4 regions of the Janthinobacterium sp. BJB401 genome follow, and region 4 is predicted to be linked to each of the others. Evidence: predicted binding sites of a transcription regulator. Region 4 holds the regulator's gene; each other region holds the start of a gene.
The links. The regulator sigma-54, encoded in region 4, starts transcription at its own class of promoters, with help from an activator protein. The targets are predictions, from matches to a motif close to TGGCANGNAANCTGCTTT.
Positions count from the first base shown of each region.

Region 1: HWE17_RS11975 (beta-propeller fold lactonase family protein) is a predicted target of sigma-54. The motif match lies at 2,713-2,730, and genes of this name have one in related genera.
Region 2: HWE17_RS21530 (circularly permuted type 2 ATP-grasp protein) is a predicted target of sigma-54. The motif match lies at 2,716-2,733, and genes of this name have one in related genera.
Region 3: HWE17_RS22670 (nitrate/nitrite transporter) is a predicted target of sigma-54. The motif match lies at 2,064-2,081, and genes of this name have one in related genera.

Region 1 covers NZ_JABXFH010000014.1:111,375-116,183, reverse strand. Annotated here, with positions in the region: gene proW (glycine betaine/L-proline ABC transporter permease ProW) at 1-72, shown strand, start outside; gene proX (glycine betaine/L-proline ABC transporter substrate-binding protein ProX) at 82-1,140, shown strand; gene HWE17_RS11990 (GNAT family N-acetyltransferase) at 1,232-1,702, opposite strand; gene HWE17_RS11985 (acyl-CoA-binding protein) at 1,749-2,003, opposite strand; gene HWE17_RS11980 (FKBP-type peptidyl-prolyl cis-trans isomerase) at 2,203-2,559, opposite strand; gene HWE17_RS11975 (beta-propeller fold lactonase family protein) at 2,757-3,728, shown strand; gene HWE17_RS11970 (polysaccharide deacetylase family protein) at 3,800-4,591, shown strand; gene HWE17_RS11965 (sterol desaturase family protein) at 4,624-4,809, shown strand, end outside.
Region 2 covers NZ_JABXFH010000039.1:53,253-58,061, reverse strand. Annotated here, with positions in the region: partial or broken gene HWE17_RS21540 (transglutaminase family protein) at 1-273, opposite strand, end outside; gene HWE17_RS21535 (alpha-E domain-containing protein) at 273-1,217, opposite strand; gene HWE17_RS21530 (circularly permuted type 2 ATP-grasp protein) at 1,211-2,680, opposite strand; gene HWE17_RS21525 (sensor histidine kinase KdpD) at 2,856-3,983, opposite strand; gene HWE17_RS21520 (hypothetical protein) at 4,068-4,809, opposite strand, start outside.
Region 3 covers NZ_JABXFH010000044.1:26,811-31,619, reverse strand. Annotated here, with positions in the region: gene HWE17_RS22675 (NarK family nitrate/nitrite MFS transporter) at 1-723, opposite strand, end outside; gene HWE17_RS22670 (nitrate/nitrite transporter) at 720-1,964, opposite strand; gene HWE17_RS22665 (GNAT family N-acetyltransferase) at 2,247-2,693, shown strand; gene HWE17_RS22660 (SirB2 family protein) at 2,781-3,158, shown strand; gene HWE17_RS22655 (hypothetical protein) at 3,232-3,873, opposite strand; gene HWE17_RS22650 (hypothetical protein) at 4,148-4,660, shown strand; gene HWE17_RS22645 (ABC transporter permease) at 4,668-4,809, opposite strand, start outside.
Region 4 covers NZ_JABXFH010000002.1:214,404-219,212, reverse strand. Annotated here, with positions in the region: gene rapZ (RNase adapter RapZ) at 1-583, shown strand, start outside; gene HWE17_RS02680 (enoyl-CoA hydratase/isomerase family protein) at 584-1,669, opposite strand; gene raiA (ribosome-associated translation inhibitor RaiA) at 1,805-2,167, opposite strand; gene HWE17_RS02670 (RNA polymerase factor sigma-54) at 2,237-3,715, opposite strand; gene lptB (LPS export ABC transporter ATP-binding protein) at 3,720-4,475, opposite strand; gene lptA (lipopolysaccharide transport periplasmic protein LptA) at 4,475-4,809, opposite strand, start outside.

The sequences.
Region 1 (4,809 bases), on a different contig from region 4:
CTGCGCCTGGTGCGCGGCAATGCAGAGAAAAATAAGGTTGAACAGCAAGCTACGCTGGCCAACGCACAATAAAGGAAGCACATGCATCAAATTGACAATTTTAAAGTGACGCAAAAATCGCAACGCAAGTTCCAGCTGTTTTCCGCCCTGGCGATTGCCGCCATGGCCCTGACCACCAGCCTGGCCATGGCGCAGGCCCCGGCCGTGGCCGCCGATGTGCTGCCCGGCAAGGGCGTCAAGGTGCAGCCGCTGCAAAGCTCGATCGCGGAAGAAACCTTCCAGACCATGCTGGTCGACAAGGCCCTGGAAAAGCTCGGTTATGAAGTGCAGCCGATCAAGGAAGTGGAATACCCGACGGCGCATATCGCCATCGCCAACGGCGACGCCACCTTCATGGCCGTGCACTGGGACCCGATGCACAAGGATTTCTATAACAATGCGGGCGGCGACGCCAAGCTGTTGCGCACGGGCCAGTATGCCGGTCCTGCCGCGCAAGGTTATCTGATCGATAAGGCGACGGCGGAAAAGTACAACATCACGAATATCGACCAGTTGCGCGACCCGACCCTGGCCAAGCTGTTCGACCATGACGGCGATGGCAAGGCCGACTTGACGGGCTGCAACCCGGGCTGGGGCTGCGAAGCGCTGATCGAGAATCACATGGATGCGTACAAATTGCGCGAGACGGTGACGCACGTGCAGGGCAGCTATGCGGCCCTGATCGCCGATACCCTGGGCCGCTACAAGCGTGGCGAACCGATCCTGTACTACACGTGGACGCCATACTGGGTCAGTGGCGTGCTGGTGCCGGGCAAGGACGTGATCTGGCTGAAAGTGCCATTCTCGGCCAATCCGGACAAGGTGAATACCCGCCTCGACGATGGCAGCGATTACGGTTTTGCCGTCAACACGGCACGCATCGTGTCGAACAAGGCCTGGGCCGAGAAAAACCCGGCCGCAGCCAAGCTGTTCGAAGTGATGCAACTGCCCGTGGCGGACATCAATGCGCAGAACGAGCGCATGCGCCGCGGCGAAAACACGCAGGCCGATATCGCCCGCCATACGGCCGGCTGGATCAAATTCCACCAGCAAAAGTTTGACGGCTGGATCGCGCAGGCGCTGGCGGCAGCCAAGAAGTAAGTTTTAACGCCGTTTCAACATGAAAGAGTGGCTACCGATTTGGTAGCCACTTTTGCGTTAACAGCCTGTTTTTGTGGTTTTTGGTGAGTTTTTAGCCGTTTTCGGCCAGTTTCAGGTGCAAAATGGGGAAAGGCTTGCCGAACGGGTCAAGCGGTGAGCGGTTTTCCACGGTAAAGCCCAGGTGGCGGTAAAAGCCATGCGCCTGCGTGTTGTGTTCGTTGACATCGACTGCCGTGGCTTGCAGCTTGACGATGGCGTACTGGACCAGATTGCGGCCGGCACCGCTGCCGCGCCGGTCCGGATGCACGAACAGCATTTCGATCCCGGCGTGCTCGACGCACAGGAAGGCGTAAGCGACGCCATCATCGGCGCGCAGCACATGCATCAGGCGTTCGGCCGTCACTCTGGCCAGCTCTTCGCGGACGAAGGGCATCAGGAAGGCGATATCGCTATCGGTGAGGAAATCGTGGGTGGCGCGTACGGACAGGTGCCAGACGTCGAACAAACGGGGCAGGTCGGCGGCATGCGCCAGCGAAACCTGGGAAATCAGTGATGGTGTCATGCAGAAATTATACTGCCCCGACAGGCGCCGGGGCAGGGAGGGACGATCAGTCCTTCAAGTCTTCGATCAGGTCGATGTATTGTTGCTGCGCATCTTCCTTCGAGGTGCCTGCCAGGGCCGCCCAGGCGTCGAACTTGGCGCGGTTGACGAAGTCGGTCATGCCAGGACGCTCGCCCGTGGCGTCGCCGCTCGACGCTTGCTTGAACAAGGCGTAGATTTTCAACAAGGTCATATTGTCCGGACGCTCGGACAGGGTCTTGGAATCGAGCTGCGCTTGTTCGAATTGCTCTTGTAAACTCATGATGGCTCCTGTGTGCTGATGGAATCGCTGGAAAAGTGCGGCTGGCCCGGCGGAGTGGCCACCGTGCGTGCTGCAGTGCCTGACATCATAGTGAAAAAAGCGTGCCGTGCATTAGAGGACACACTCAAAACAAAAACGCCGCCGCTGCGTGAACAGGGGCGGCGCCGGTACAGTCGCTTCAGCGCTGCGCAGTCGGTGCTTATACGCCCAGCAGTTCGACGTCGAAAATCAGGGTGGCGTTCGGTGGAATCACGCCGCCGGCGCCGCGTGCGCCATAGCCCAGTGCTGCAGGGATGATCAGCTGGCGCTTGCCGCCCACTTTCATGCCTTGCACGCCTTCGTCCCAGCCTTGAATGACGCGGCCTGCGCCCAGCGGGAATTCGAATGGATCGTTGCGGTCCTTGCTCGAGTCAAATTTCGAACCGGCGCTGCCGTCGTCGTTCTGCAGCCAGCCCGTGTAATGCACGACAACATTGTTGCCGGCTTGCGCTTCAGCGCCTTCGCCAACGACGGTATCGATGTATTGCAGGCCGGAAGCGGTAGTGGTGGTGGTCATGATAATCCTTGTGTAGGCGATGAAAGCTTCAGATTGTAGAGCAATGAGTTGCAAAGCGCCATTCCAGGCCCGGCACAGGGAAAAAACGGAAATTATGGCGATGTGTGGCTGCCGGCAGCATTTAAGGGGGGATTTCGCACAATAAATACAGTGTTCCACGTAAAATGCATGTTTTGTATTTAACAGTGATTTCTTCCATGTTCCGCAGTCTACGCCGCCTTGTTTTTTCCTCGCTGTGCCTGGTTTCCGCAATATCGACGGCGCAAGCCGAAGTGGTGGTGGTGCTCAATTCCCGTGATGCCACGGTGCAACTGCTGGACCAGAAAACCTATGCTCCCCTGTCGACCTTTGCCGTCGGCAAGGAACCGCACCATCTGATGGAAACGCCGGACGGCAAGTCGCTGATCGTCGCCAGTTCCGTCGGCAACGAGCTGATTTTCCTCGATCCTGTGTCGGGCCAGATCCAGCGCCGTATCAGCAACATCCTCGACCCGTATCAGATCGGCTTTTCGCCGGACCAGAAGTGGTTCATCTCGAATTCGCTGCGCCTGGACCGCATCGACCTGTACCGCTACGACGGCAAGAACCTGACCCTGGCCAAGCGCATCCCGCTGCCGAAGTTGCCTAGCCACATGGCGTTCACGGCCGACAGCACCATGGCCTTCATCACGCAGCAGGGCAGCAACCAGATCAGCGCCATCGATCTGGCCACGCAAACCGTCAAATGGACCATGCCTGTCGGCCCGGCGCCGGCCGGCATCACGATGACGCCCGATGGCAAGCATTTGCTGGTCGGCATCATGGGCAGCGATTACGTGGAAGTGATCGACTGGCGCACGCAAAAGACCGTCAAGCGCATCAAGGCGGGCGCCGGCACGCACAATTTCCGCGCGCTCGGTGACAACCGCATGACCTTCGTCTCGAACCGCGTGTCGAACACCATCAACATCATCGACCAGCAAACCCTGGAAAATGTGGGCACCATCAATGTGCCGGGCGGCCCCGATTGCATGGAAATCACCCCGGACGGCAAGACCATGTGGGTGACCCTGCGCTGGATCAAGAAAGTAGCCGTGATCGATCTGACCACTCGCAAGGTCATCAAGACCATACCGGTGGGCCGCTCGCCCCATGGCGTGTATTTCGCCACCCACTCGCCGCGCATGTGATGGCGGGTGTGATGATGAAACGCCTCACTTTCGCGGGCTGCGTGCCCGCCATGCTGCTGTGCGCCAGCGCCATGCTGCCACCCGCGCATGCCGCCGCACCGGCGCCGGCAGCCCAAGCCGCACAGGCTCCGGCCGCATCTTCGGCCCCGGCCGCCTGCAAGGGCACCATCTACATGACGTTCGACACGGGCAGCCAGTCGCAAGCGCAGCTGATCGCCGACGTGCTGAATCAGCGCCATGTGAAGGCAACCTTCTTCCTGGCCAATGAAAAGACCACGCGCGGCGACTATTCGCTCGATGCCTCGTGGGCGCCGTACTGGAAAGCCAGGGTCGCCGAAGGCCATGCATTTGGCACGCATACGTTTGACCACGTGTACTGGAAGAAGGATCTGGCCAACGGCTTGATCCAGGTCAAGCCTCAGTTCGGCAAGGATGGCGGCAAGCTGGCTTCCCTCACCGACAAGCAGTTCTGCGAGGAATTACGCCGCGTCGATACGCGCTTCCAGGAACTGACCGGGCATAAGCTTGACCCGTTCTGGCGCGCGCCGGGCGGCTACACGTCGCCGCGCACCCTGGCGGCCGGCAGCGCCTGCGGCTACCAGCATGCGGGCTGGGCGCCAGCGGGGTATTCGGGCGATGAACTGCCCAGCGATAAATATCCGAACGCCATGCTGCTGAAAAAAGCCCTGGCGAACTTGCGCAGCGGCGATATTTTCATTGCGCACATGGGCATCTGGTCGCGCAAGGATGCGTGGGCACCGGCCAACCTCGATGCCTTGATTTCCGGCCTGCAAGACAAGGGTTTCTGCTTTGCCACCCTGCGCGAGCATCCTGCCTACGCGCAAAAGAAGGGCCAGCCATGATCGCCGCCGATATCCTCGGCTACGTCACGCCCGTGATCGACACGTTGGTCGACGCTTTTGGCGCGGCGCAAGGCTGGCTGTTCCAGACCATCGTCAATCCGCTCGTGTATCACCTGGGCTTTGGCGAATTCACGGAAGAAGCGTTCGAGGGGACGGAATGGCTGCTGATCGGCCTGTGTGAACTGGTGCTGCTGTTTCTCGTGCTGCGTCCGCTCGAA
Region 2 (4,809 bases), on a different contig from region 4:
GATCAGGTTCAGCCGTCCTTTGTGCGGGTAGATGGTTTCCACCACGCCCTGCGCCACCAGGCTCAGCGACTGATGGCTGCCGTTAATCGTCAGCATGTGCGACAGATTGCCGTAGGCATCCGTGTAGGCGTGGCACCGGCCGGGCGTCGTGATTTGCCAGGACAATGCCCGCTGCTGCGGCTCGATACGCGGCGTCAGGTGCAGTTGCTGGATGGTGTAGGCCAGCGGTGCGCTGTAGGCGTACTCGGTTTCGTGGCGGATGGTGAGCTGCATCAGGCCGCCAAGGGAACGAGGAAGTCGCGGCTGACCCGGTTGCCCAGGTCATTGATGTTTTCCAGAAACTCCGTCAGGGTCAGATGCAAGCCCGCCTTCATGATGTCGTCGATATGGCCGAATTTCAGTTCCGCGTGCAACTTGCCGGCGAAACGTTCCGTATCGGCCGAGACATCGTTGCGGATATGCTTGAGATTTTCCACCACGTCATCCATGCAGGCAAGCAAGGACCTGGGCATGTCGCCGCGCAGCATCAGCAACTCCGCCACCCGCGCCGGGGTGATCACGTCGCGGTAGACCTTGCGGTAGATCTCGAAGCCGGACACGGAGCGCAGCAGGGCCGCCCAGTAGTAAAAATCGCGCTGGGTGATGTCTTTCGACGTATCGCGCGCGCCGTGGAACTTCACGTCGAGGATGCGCGCCGTGTTGTCGGCCCGTTCCAGGAAAGTGCCCAGGCGAATGAAGTGGATGGCCTCGTCCTTGAGCATGGTGCCCAAAGTGACGCCGCGCGACAAATGCGAGCGGTACTTGACCCATTCGAAGAACTGGCTGGGATCCGTTTCCAGCAGATTGCTTTTCAAGCGCTTCTGCATGTCGAGCCAGGTGGCGTTCTGGATTTCCCACACTTCCGTCGTCAAAGTCCCCCGCACGGCGCGGGCGTTTTCGCGCGCGCCCGTCAGGCAGGCGAGGATGGATGAGGGGTTGTTCGGGTCGCGCACCATGAAGTCGAGCACGTCGCGCGTGTGGAAGCGGCCATATTTGTGGTCGTAGGCGCTTTGCAGCTCGGAAATGCCCAGGGTGGCGCGCCAGCCTTGCTCCGCGTCCTGCTCGGACTGGGGCAGCATCGACGTCTGCATGTTAACGTCGAGCATGCGCGCCGTGTTTTCCGCCCGCTCCGTGTAGCGGGCCATCCAGAATAAATGATCGGCTGTGCGGCTCAGCATGTTTTCTCTCCTGCAAAAGCTGCTTTTTCTTCTGATAATGTGGCTTCCAGTACCCAGGTATCCTTGGTGCCGCCCCCTTGCGAGGAGTTGACCACCAGCGAGCCTTCACCGAGCGCCACGCGCGTCAGGCCGCCGGGCACCATGGAAATCGTCTTGCCGGACAGCACGAACGGCCGCAAATCGATGTGGCGCGGCGCGATGCCGGCCTCGACATACGTGGGGCAGGCGGACAGGGCGAGTGTTGGCTGGGCGATGTAGCCGCCCGGATTGGCCAGCAGGCGCTGGCGGAAGTCCTCGATCTGCGCCATGCTGGACGCCGGCCCCACCAGCATGCCGTAGCCGCCCGCGCCATGCACTTCCTTGACGACAAGTTGCGCCAGGTTCGCCAGCACGTAGGACAAATCGGCCGGTTTGCGGCACTGGTACGTGGGCACGTTGTTGAGTATCGGTTCCTGCGACAGATAGAACTTGATCATGTCGGGAACAAAAGGATAGATCGACTTGTCGTCGGCCACGCCCGTGCCGATGGCGTTGGCCAGGGTCACCCGGCCGGCGCGGTACACGGACAGCAGGCCCGGCACGCCCAGCGAGGAATCGGAACGGAAGGCCAGCGGATCGAGGAAGTCGTCGTCCACGCGGCGGTAGATCACGTCCACGCGTTTTGGACCGCGCGTGGTGCGCATGTACACCGAGTTATCGTTGACGAACAAATCCTTGCCTTCGACCAGTTCCACGCCCATTTGCTGGGCCAGGAACGCATGTTCGAAGTAGGCGGAGTTGTACATGCCGGGTGTCATGACGACGACCGTCGGGTCATCGACGCCCATCGGGGCGACGGAGCGCAAGTTGTCGAGCAGCATGTCCGGGTAATGGTCGACAGGGGCGATGCGGTTGCGGGCGAACAGTTCCGGGAATAGCCGCATCATCATCTTGCGGTCTTCCAGCATATAGGACACGCCGGACGGCACGCGCAGGTTGTCTTCCAGCACATAGAATTCGCCCTGGCCCGCGCGCACGATGTCGACGCCGGCGATGTGGGCGTAAATGTCGGAGGCGACGGAAATGCCCTGCATTTCCGGGCGGTACTGGGCATTCTTGTAGATTTGCTCGGCAGGAATGATGCCCGCCTTGATGATGTTTTGCTCATGATAAATATCATGGATAAACATGTTCAAGGCTTGCACGCGCTGCACCAGGCCCGTCTGCATCTGCGCCCATTCCGTGGCGGGAATGATGCGCGGGATGGTGTCGAACGGAATCAGGCGTTCCGTGCCGGCATCGTCGCCATACACGGCGAACGTGATGCCGACCCGGCGGAACGTCAGGTCGGCTTCCGCCCGCTTGCGGGCGATGGTCTCGGGGGATTGCTGCTCCAGCCAGTTGCTGAATTCACGATAGTGTTCACGTACCTTGCTGTCCGTACCCACTTCATTTGCAGTCATTTCATTGAAAAAATTTGCCATGTTGTGATTTCCCTTGAGCCGTGTCTGACTATAGCTCAGCAGGAAACGTGCCAATGCCGCACACCCGAAAGTATGTAGAAAATGACCATTTTTGTGGCGTAAAACCGTCATCCGCACCGCTTTGGTGCGCTACGGTGTCGATTCTGCAGGGCTATGGGGCGCGGGGCGGGTGAAATCAGGCGTCCGGCGTGACGAAGGGACGGCAATCGACGGGCAGGTCGATGGTAAACGTGGTGCCCGTTTCCGGCGCACTGTCGACCAGCGCGCTGCCGCCATGGCTTTCCGCCACGTTTTGCACGAAGGGCAGGCCGATGCCCCAGCCGGGAGCGCTGCCCTGGTGTTCGCGGCGCAGGTATTCGAAGATGCGCTCGGTCTGCTCGGGCGCGATAGTGCTGCCCGTGTTGTGCACCGTGAGTATCATGCGTTCGCGCAGGGTGTTGACGTGGATATGGATGGGGCCGTCGTCGCCGTACTTGAGGGCATTGCCCACCAGGTTTTCCAGGGCCCGGCGCAGCGAATTTTCGCACCACCAGCCGGTGACGGACGCGCCCGTCACTTGGCACTTGCCCGGATGGCCCGTATTCACGCTGTCGGCCACCTGCTGCGCCAGCGGCAGGATATCGAAGCGATGCAAGACCAGCGGCAGTTTCTGCCCCCGGTGGTAGCTGAGCGTATCGAGCAATTCCTGGATCATGTCGTCGAGGCGCTTGCCGTGTTCGATGATTTTCGATGCCAGGGCCGGCACGTCGACCTGCTGCGCGCGCCGCTGCAGCAGCTGGGCGCTGTTGAGCATGACGGAGAGGGGATTGCGCATGTCGTGCGACAGGCCGGCCGCGATGCGCCGCTGGAAGCTTTCATGCATGGCCGTAAATTCCAGGATGGCTTCGCGGATGCCCGTGTCGATCGAGGCATTGATCACCTTCCAGTCGCGGCGCCGCAGCGGCACGCCCGCGTCGAGGGCGGCCTCGGCGAAACAGTCGCGGAAGATCTGGTATTCCTGGATCACCTGTTCCGGGCCATAACTGGTCATGCGCGCCCGTTCGTTGCCATGCACGGCCGGGGCGTTGGTGTTGCTGGTGGCATCGTCGCGCGGATAGCCTGGCGTCAGCGCCTCGGCCAGGTTATCGAAGAAAGTGGGCAAGGTATTGATCAGGATGGGCGTCAGCAAGGCGTCGGCGCCGCGTACCTTGGCGCGCACCTCGTGTTCCCACTGTGTCAGCACGGCATCGCGCATGCTGAAGAGCCGCCGCGTTCGCGCGGGCATGTCCAGCGTGTGCATTTTCTGGTCAGAGGCATAGGTCATCGTAGCTCTCCCTGGACAGCTCGGCATCCGCGCCGTGCATCGGCGGGAGCTAAAGTATCCTCCAAATCGGCGTGCAGGTGGTGTTCAATTCGGCGCGTCGACGCCTGCAATGACGGCGCTCAAATGGCTGAGGGTCGTATCCCATTGTTCCAGCGAAAAGTTCTGCGGATCGTCATGACCGTTCGCAAAACCTGTGTCGATCACGGCGTGGAAGGCGGGGATCAGCCACGTGCCCTTGCGCACGCTGGCGGCGATGTACAGCAAGGCCAGGCGCTCGTATTGCGCGGGCGTAAAACCGGGATCGGGCGCCAGGCCGTCGTTGCCCTTGCCGCCGCCGGGCACGGAGTGGCGCGGCTGCACCAGTTCCACGTGCAGGAACAGGCCCGCCAGCGACGGCTTGTCCTTTTCCAGCTTGCTGGCGTAGCTGGCCGTGCCGAAGTCGCGCACCAGCAGGGAGCCGCCCAGGCGGTTCACGTACACATGGCCTTTCGGACCGCCGCCCAGCGCCGGATTGCGTAGATTGAAATCGTTGAAATCCCAGCTGGCGTCGTTGATGTGATCGGGAATGGGTTCCAACAAAAAATTCGGGTAGCTGGTGTCGTGGATGACGAAATAGCGGGCCATCGGTGCGGCCAGCCGGCCCACGGCGCGCGACAATGGCGCGTCGACGGGGCCGCCCACATCCGCCTCGGCGATCCCCTGTTCCGCCAGCCAGGCCCGCAACCGGGCCGGGGCGATGCCCGTGCGCTGGCCGATGCGGGCGGCAAGAAACGCCGGCAGCGGCGCGCTGTCGCCCAGGCGCGCATACAGTTTGACGGGACGCAGC
Region 3 (4,809 bases), on a different contig from region 4:
CTGTTCGGAAAACGAGGCCTTGGCCGACGCCAGGTCATTCATGCCGAACCAGGCCAGCAAGGTGGACAGCGCGATGAACGGCACCCAGATGAAGCCCGCGTTTTGCAGCCACATGTCCTTGCTCACGCCATTTTTCACCCAGGTGAGCGAATCGCCGCCCCAGGCGCCGAAGACGGCAAACGTGATCACCAGCGGCACGACGAACTGCACCACCGATACGCCCAGGTTGCCCAGGCCCGCATTCATGCCCAGTGCGAAGCCTTTGCTCGCCTTTGGATAGAAAAAGCTGATGTTGGCCATCGACGAGGCGAAATTGCCGCCGCCGAAGCCGCACAGCAGCGCCAGGATCAGCATGGTCGGATAGCCCGTGTTCACATCCTGCACGGCCAGGCCGATGCCGATGGCGGGAATCAGCAGCGAGCCCGTGGAAATGGCCGTCCAGCGGCGCCCGCCGAAGATCGGCACCATGAATGAATAAAAGATGCGCAAGGTGGCGCCGGACAGTCCCGGCAAGGCCGTCAGCCAGAACAGCTGGTTGTTACTGTAAGTAAAACCGATGTTGGGCAGATTGACCACCACCACGCTCCACACCATCCACACGGCGAATGCCAGCAGCAGCGCGGGAATCGATATCCACAGATTGCGCGCGGCCGTGGCCTTGCCCGTGTTTTGCCAGAAGCTCGGGGTTTCCGGCTCCCAGGTATTGATCATGTAGCGGCTCATGCTTTAACTCCTGCAGGTTGAGGGATAGTCGCCGCGCGTAGCGGCTTGAACGAGAAATACATCCAGACGAGGGAAACGCAGACGGTGCCGTACAAGAGCATGAAGGAGCTCGAACGCACGCCCGTGAAGTCCACCAGGGCGCCGAACATCACGGGCAGGATGAAGCCTCCCAAGCCGCCGGCCAGGCCCACCACGCCCGAGACGGCGCCGATGTTGTCGGAAAAGTCATCACCGATGAACTTGAAGACGGACGCCTTGCCGACCGCCATGGCGATGCCGACGATGAACAGCAGCACGGTGAACCACAGCGGCGACAGGCCGATGTGGATGGCCAGCGGCCCCGTGACGGTCTCGATCACCATCTGCGTTTGCGGATACGACAGCAGGAAGAAGCACACCCAGCACACCCACATCACGGCCCAGGTAACTTTCGCCGCCCCGTATTTGTCGGAGATCCAGCCGCCAAACGCGCGCAGCACGCCGCCCGGCAGCGAGAAGCAGGCGGCCAGCAGCGCCGCGTGCTTCAAATCAAAACCGTATTCGGCCACGTAGTATTTCGTCATCCACAGCGCCAGCGCCACGTAGCCGCCGAACACCACCGAGTAGTACTGGCAGTAGCGCCACACGCGCGGATCCTTCAGCACCTTCATTTGCGCCGTAAAACTTTCGCCCGATGGCGCCAGGTGCGATTTGTCCGTGTACGAAAACAGCCAGAAGATGATGGCCGTGGCCAGCATGGCGACCGCGTACACCTTGGGCAGCATCTGCCAGCCGAAGGCGGCGACGATGCCCGGCGCGACGAACTTGGTCAGCGCGGAACCGGAGTTTCCGGCGCCGAAGATGCCCATCGCCAGGCCGCGGCGCTCCTTTTCATACCAGCGCGCCACATACGGCGTGCCGACGGAAAACGAGCCGCCCGCCAGGCCCACGAACATGCCCAGCACGAGGAAGTGCCAATAGGCGGTGGCGTAGGAAATCAGGTAGATCGGCACCACGCTGGCCAGCATCAGCCAGAAGAAGACGCGGCGTCCGCCGTATTTGTCCGTCCAGATGCCCAACGGCACGCGCACGAGGGAGCCCGTCAGCACGGGCATGGCGGCCAGCAGGCCGAATTGTGTTTCAGTCAAGCCCAGGCTGGTCTTGATGGGGATGCCGAGCACGGCAAACATCATCCAGACTGCAAAGCAGATGGTGAAGGCGAAGGTGCTGCTGATCAGCACGGACGCCTGCTTGCGCCGCATGCCGGGTTCGACTGCCTTGTTACTACTGTTGTTCTTAGTGCCATCTAGGGTAGCCACGATGTTTCTCCATGAATGCACTGGCCGTCTGGCCAGCCGTCCCGACCAGCTTACGTGCCAGAGTCGAAAGGCACTATCGGTCACAGGGTGATTCTGGAAAGGCAATCTGGATAGCCGTATCGGCAAAAGTGACTAGATGAAGAGGTATGGACCTAGCCTGGATGGCGGGTGTTTTACAAACGCAGGTATTTTTGGCACACTCGGCGCCTGGAGAAAAGGAGCGGCATGCAGAACAGAACGGAAGCAGATGAAATCATCACGCGCACGGCGCTGCCGGGCGATGTGGCAGCCATGCTGGCCTGCGACGCGTACGCGCAGACGCACGCCAGCCGGGGCGACGCCGTGCGCGCCGCCGTCGGCAAAGGTCAATGCCAGGTGGCCATCCGCGCTGGCCAGGTGGCCGGCTATGTCCTCACGCACGACGACTTCTTTGGCTGCGGATTTGTCTCGCTGGTGGTGGTCGCTCCCGGCCAGCAGCGCTGCGGCGTGGGATTGCGCCTGCTGGCAGCCGCCGCAGACGCGTGCCGGACAGGGAAAATTTTCACGTCGACGAACCAGTCCAACCTGGCCGCGCAACAGCTGTTCGCCAGCGCGGGCTTCGTGCGCAGCGGCCAGATCGACCATCTCGACGAGGGAGACCCGGAACTCGTGTACGTGAAATTCCTGCCTTAGGACAGTCTCCTCCCGACGGTGTATGGCGCGGCGCGCCAAAGGCGGCTATGCTGGCGCCACCATCAATCAACGCCCACCACATCACGCATGGACTATCTGAGCCTCAAGCATTTCCACATGGGCTGCGCCGCGGCCAGCGGCTTTCTTTTCCTCTTGCGCGGCGCCTGGATGCTGCGCGCCTCGCCCGCCTTGCAGCAGCGCTGGGTAAAAATCCTGCCGCACCTGGTCGACACGGCCTTGCTGGTCAGCGCCATCACCCTGGCCGTATGGAGCGGCCAGTCGCCGGGCAGCCAGCCCTGGCTGGCCGCCAAGCTGTGCGCGCTGGTGGCCTATATCGTGCTGGGCACCATCGCCCTGAAACGCGGCAAGACGCCAGCCGTGCGCGGCGCCGCCTTCGCGCTCGCCGTGCTGGTCTTCGCCTACATCGTCGCCGTAGCCGTGACCAAACAGGCCTGGCCGCTCTGATGCAGCAAAAAATGTAGCGCAGGGTCGCGCCTGCAGTACAGAGTGACGCGTGCGCGGCGCGACCTGCAGGTGCTTATTTGGCGCGGTTTCTTTCCTGAATTTCCTTGCCAAGGGCGTCCTGTAGCCACCATTCACGCACCTCGAGCGCCTTGTTCTCGATGCTGGCATTGGCCAGCAAGGGATTTTTCTTCAGGTATGCGATATCTTCCTCGAAATTGTCGTATATCGAAGCCACTTGCAGGAAACGGTTGGCATCCAGACGTCCCAGGTAGGTGACCTTGCCAGCAACGACGTCAAACTCGATCGGCTTCGGCGACGATTCGGAGTACCTGGACCTGAATCCATAGTCAAGCAGCCAGATGATGACGCTGTAGCGCCCCGGCGTCAGCTGCAGCGCAAAGGTGCTGCCCTTGCCCGTAGGCACTTTTGGCAAGACATTCTGCAAGGCGACCTGGCCGGCGGGAGCATGGCTGGATAACCACAGACTTTTTCCCTCGAGGGCGGCAGGGTCGCTGCTGACGATGCCGAACCTGGCGCCATGCGCCTCGAAGACGGAGCTCTCGAACACGGTGCCGACGACAACGCCCTTGGCAAGGTCGGGTGTCGTGTAGGTAAACGCAGGCGCGCTATTGCGGCCGGTGACGCAGGCCGACAACAGCGCAGGCAGCAAGACGGCGCACGCCAGCGCGCGCAGCATGGTGGTTCGGACAAACATGGATGATCCTGAATAAAATGAAAAATGGGTCACAAGTGATGGGCAAAGGGCAAAGGACGGCAAGCGCGCCTGTGCCTGCATGAGTCCAGATAAATATTGCTAATTGGAAATATTTTCAGTGTATCCGCCTGGCACGAAAATGTCTAGTTGACAAGTAGCCAAAGGACGCCATACGACTTCTGCGGAACGCGGCAAGCTGCACGGTAATGATAGTATTGGCAACTTCATCGACAAGGCAGCCACCGTGGCCGTGCCGCTCCCCTGAAAGGCAACCATGCTCTTATCTGAACTATTGACCAAGCTGACCTGCGGCGACCTGGAAGGCGAGGAACTCGACGACGCCGTCGCCGCCATCACCGAAGCTCCCTCCGCGCCGCGCGACGAGTGGATCGACAGCGATGCGCAAGCCTATGCGGTGGAAATGCTCTCGCAGCTGGCCGGCCATATGGCGTCGAGCGACAAGCTCGATGAACTGCACGAACAGATACAGGACATGTTCGACGAATTCCCCGACTTCCCGTACGCGCTGCTCAAGGACAGCGGCGGTAGCGCGCTGCCCTATTTCGAGTGGCTGGACACGGAACTGGCGCAGCGCGCCGTGGACGAAGGCGGCTATGACCTGATCCAGATCGACGGCAATGGCACCGATGAAATGGATGCGCTGGTCGTGTACCGGCGCGATACAAACGACATCATCCAGGCGGCGGCATTGATGGGCGTGACGATAGGCCGGCCGCTCACCTACTATCGCGGCATCGAGGCGATGGTGGGCAAGCGGCCGGGCTAAGGGCCGGCTAAGGCTGGTGGAGGTTATCCTTCGGCGCGCGCTCGAAGCCGGGCACGGCATCGAGCATCAGCCACGGCGCGCCGCCGTCAGACAGCACCTCGCCGGGCGCGTCAAATGCCAGCACGCCGTCGCGCCACGTCACCCGCACG
Region 4 (4,809 bases):
GGCGCGCTTCTCGGAAACGCGGCGCAGCCATCCGCTGTCGCACGAATTGCGTCCGAACCAGAATCCCGCCAGCCGCCGCACCCTGATCGAGTGCATCTCGGAAGAACGCGAACGCCTGTCGGCCATCGAACAGCTGGGCCATGTGATCGATACGTCGGAACTGAGCGCCAACAAGCTGCGTGCCTGGATCAAGGATATCGTCGCCTCCGAGCGCGCGCCGCTGACCCTGTTCTTCGAATCGTTCGCCTTCAAGCTGGGCGTGCCGCTGGACGCCGATTTCGTCTTCGACGTGCGGGCCTTGCCGAATCCCTATTACGACCTGGCGCTGCGCCCGCTCGACGGCCGCGACGCGCCCGTGATCGCCTTCCTCGACGCGCAGCCGAGCGCGCTGGAACTGCTGGCAGACATCCGCGCCTTCATCGAAAAATGGTTGCCGTCATTCAAATCCGACAACCGCAGCTACCTGACGGTGGCGCTCGGTTGCACGGGCGGCCAGCACCGTTCCGTGTACATGGCGGAACGGCTGGCGCAGTACTTCGGCCCCAACGAAAGAGTCGTGCTGCGCCACCGCGAACGCTCCTAGTTAATTCAGGTGGCGCAGCGGATGCGCTTGAGCCGGCCAGACGGGGGCAAAGAAGCGCGCCACCTTGGCCGTGTCGACCTCGTCCAGGCTGGCAGGATTCCAGCGCGGCGCATTGTCCTTGTCGACCACCAGCGCGCGCACGCCTTCGAGCACTTCGCCATGCTCGAAGTTATGGCGCACCACCGTGCGCTCCAGACGCAGGCAATCGGCCACGCCCAGGTGAGCGCCCCGCTGCAGCAATTCCAGGGTCACCGACATCATCAAGGGCGAACGCAGGCGCATGGCCGCCAGCGCCTTGGTGGCGAATGCGCTGTCGTCCTGCGCCAGCGAGGCCATGATGGCAGCCACGGACGGCGCGCCGAAATGGCGGTCCAGCGCCGCGCGCGCCGTCGCCAGGGAAGATACCCCCGCCCCGGCCTGGAACGGCGCCGCCAGCGCCTTGATGGCCACCGGCAAGGCCTCGCCCGGCGTCGAGTCGAACAGGGCCAGCAGCGCCCCCATCTGCGCCTCGGGCAGGTAGACATCGGCCAGACCCGTGTACAGGGCGTCGGCCGCGTTGATGGTCAGGCCCGTCAAGCCCAGGTACAGGCCCAGCTGGCCGGCCAGGCGGGACAGGAAATAACTGCCGCCCACGTCGGGGAACAAGCCGATATTAACTTCCGGCATGGCCATGCGCGTGCGGCCCGTGACGATGCGCAGGCGGTTGCCTGGCCCGGCTTGCGCCACGCCCATGCCGCCGCCCATCACCACGCCGTCCATCACGGCAATATACGGTTTCGGATAGAAATGAATCACATGATTTAAGGCGTATTCTTCCGTAAAGAAATCTTCCAGCAAGGCGCTGCCGCCTTGCGGCGTGGCAAGGCCCGCATCGTAAAAGAAGCGGATGTCGCCGCCGGCGCACAGGGCTTTTTCGCTGCTCGATCGAATAACGACGGCGTCCACGTGCGGATCGTCGCGCCAGGCCAGCAGGACCGCGCTCAGGGCGCGCACCATCTCCAGCGACAGGGAATTCAAGGCTTTCGGACGGTCGAGCACGATGTGCCCGGTGCGGTTGCGGATGGAGGTCTGGACGAAGTCGCTCATGGCAGGCAGGAAAGAAGTGAAAGTGCAAACATTCTAGCCCTTGCGCGGGGAAGATTGCGTTCAACAGGTCCAGGCGCAAAAAAGGGCGCAAGATGTGCGCCCTTAGTTGATCACAACTGCTGGAAGCGGGTGGCCTTAAACGGCGACGACGGCGTCTTCCTCGGAGTTGTCTGGCAGATGCTTGATCGCCTCTTTACCGTGCCCTTGCACTTTGGTTTTGTATTTCATCACTTGCCTATCGAGCTTGTCGATCAGGGTATCGATCGCGGCGTACAGGTCGTGCGCCAGGCTTTCCACATAGACAGTCTTGCCACTCAAACGCAGGTTGACTTCAGCCTTTTGACGTTTTTCTTTCTCTTTGAGGTTATCCACGGTCAGAATCACGGCGATATCGATAACTTGATCGAAATGACGTTTCACGCGCTCCAGCTTCGTTTGTACGTATTCACGGATGGCTGGTGTCACTTCGAGATGATGTCCGCTGATGGTGAGATTCATACACACTCCTAAAGATGATCGGGTTCGTGCGGTCCATCCTATCCGGCCCGCAGAGGAACCGAAAAAAACTTACAAACACTTACGCAGGCTCACTGGCGGAATTTTCAACGCTTCCCGGTATTTGGCAACAGTACGTCGCGCAATCACCATGCCTTGTTCCCCCAGCATGTCCGCAATCTTACTGTCGGATAAAGGATTTTTAGGGTCTTCTGCTCCTGTCAGTTGCACGATCAATGCCCGTATCGCCGTCGATGACGCTTCGCCCCCCGCTTCGGTGGCGACGTGGCTACCAAAGAAATATTTCAACTCGAACATGCCGTGCGGGGTCAGCATGTACTTTTGAGTTGTTACCCGCGAGATAGTACTCTCGTGTAAACCCAGTGTATCAGCTATTTCACGGAGCACAAGGGGGCGCATGGCAACGGCCCCATGCGAGAAAAAGTTCTTTTGTCTTTCTACTATCGCCTGTGCCACGCGCAGGATGGTGTCGAAGCGCTGGCGCATATTCTTGATCAGCCACTTGGCTTCCTGCAACTGTGCGCCCATGGCGCCCTCGCCCTTGCCCTGCTTGAGCAGGTTGGCGTACATGGCGTTGACGCGCAGGCGCGGCATGACGTCGTTGTTCAGGGTCACTTGCCAGCCATTGCGCGCGCGCTTGACGACGACGTCGGGCACCACGTAATCGGACACGTCCGAGGCGAATACGGCACCCGGATGCGGATTGCACTGGCGAATCACCGTCTGCGCCTCGCGCAAGTCTTCATCGTCGCAATCGAGGGCTTTTTTCAGCTTGTTGAAATCGCGCTGGGCAAACCAGGCCAGGTGCTTTTCCACGATGACGAGGGCCATGCGCCGCGTCACCATGGCGATGTGCGGCAAGCGCTTGATTTGCAGGGCCAGGCATTCGGACGCATTGCGCGCGCCCACGCCCGGCGGATCGAAACTTTGCAGCAGCGACAAGGCCGTGCGCATCTCGTCGGCGTCGATTTCCAGCTCTTCCGGCAGGCGCGCCAGGATGTCGTCGAGCGACTCTTCCAGGTAGCCATTGTCGTCGAGCGCGTCGATGATCAGCTCGACCAGTGCGCGGTCGCGCAATTCAAGCACCGTCACGCGCATCTGCTCCATCAGGTGCTCACGCAGGGTGCAGTGATGGGCTTCCAATTGCGGACGCGAATCTTCGTCGTCGGGCGCCTTGCCGCGGCTCGCCTCGCTCCAGTCGCTGTCGCCGCCCTCGGCTGCGGCCGGACTGTCGCCCGCCTCGCCATCAAAAGTTTCCGCTTCGGCCGGCGCGGCGGGCGCTTCCTGGCCTGGCGGCTGGGGCGGCGCTTCGGCCGGCGCCGCCGTGGAACTCAAGGCGCCATCGGACAGCAGGCGCAGCGAACGGTCGAGCGGATCATCGAGGCGTTCGAGCAAGGGATTGTCCGTCAGCAATTGCTCTAGTTCCTGGTGCAATTCCAGGGTAGACAATTGCAACAGGCGTATCGATTGCTGCAACTGCGGCGTCAGTGCCAGGTGCTGCGAAGTGCGCAGCTGCAATGATTGTTTCATTGGCTTACATGCGGAAGTGTTCGCCCAGATAGACCCGGCGTACCGACTCGTTCGCGATGATGTCGTCGGGGCGTCCCGACGCCAGCACCGAGCCCTGGTTGATGATGTAGGCACGGTCGCAGATACCCAGCGTCTCGCGCACATTATGATCGGTGATCAGCACGCCGATATTGCGCTCCTTCAAGAAACGCACGATGCGCTGGATCTCGATCACGGCGATCGGATCGACGCCGGCGAACGGCTCGTCGAGCAGCACGAAACGGGGATCGGTGGCCAGCGCACGGGCGATTTCCACGCGGCGGCGCTCGCCGCCCGACAGGGACAAGGCCTGGTTCTCGCGCAACTTTTCAATCTGCAAGTCGGCCAGCAATTTATCCAGGCGCTCCTCGATCTCGGCCTTCTTCAAAGGACGGCCTTCGACGGTCTGGATTTCCAGCACGGCGCGGATATTGTCTTCCACCGTCAGCTTGCGAAAGACGGACGCTTCCTGCGGCAGGTAGGACAGGCCCATCTGCGCGCGGCGGTGGATCGGCAGGCTGGAAATGTCCACGCCGCTGATATCGATGCTGCCGCCATCGGACGGCACCAGGCCGACGATCATGTAGAACGAGGTGGTCTTGCCGGCACCGTTCGGGCCCAGCAACCCCACCACTTCGCCGCATTCGACTTGCAGCGAGACATCATGCACGACTTGCCGCTTGCCATAGGTTTTTTGCAGACCGCGAACGATCAGGGTGCTGCCGCAACGTGTATTTTCCATTATTTCTTTCCTGGCGCGGGCGTGGCCGGCGCTTTCTCCGCCGCCGGCGCCTTGGTCTTCGGCTGGATCACCATGCGCACGCTGCCGCCATCGGGCGTGCTGGTGCCGCTGTTGGAATTTTCCATCGCAAACACTTCCTTGCGGCTGTCATACGAGATGAAGGCGCCGTTGGCCACGTCGGTCACTTTCGTGCCTTCCAGGCGCGTCAACTTGGCCCGGGAAAACAGTTTCACCACTTCCGTCTTGTTGTCGTATTCCACGCGCTCCGCTTCGCCTTCGACCCACAGGTCGCCCGCGCCATCGCGCTTCTGGCGGAAGGTGGCCAGCTTGCCGG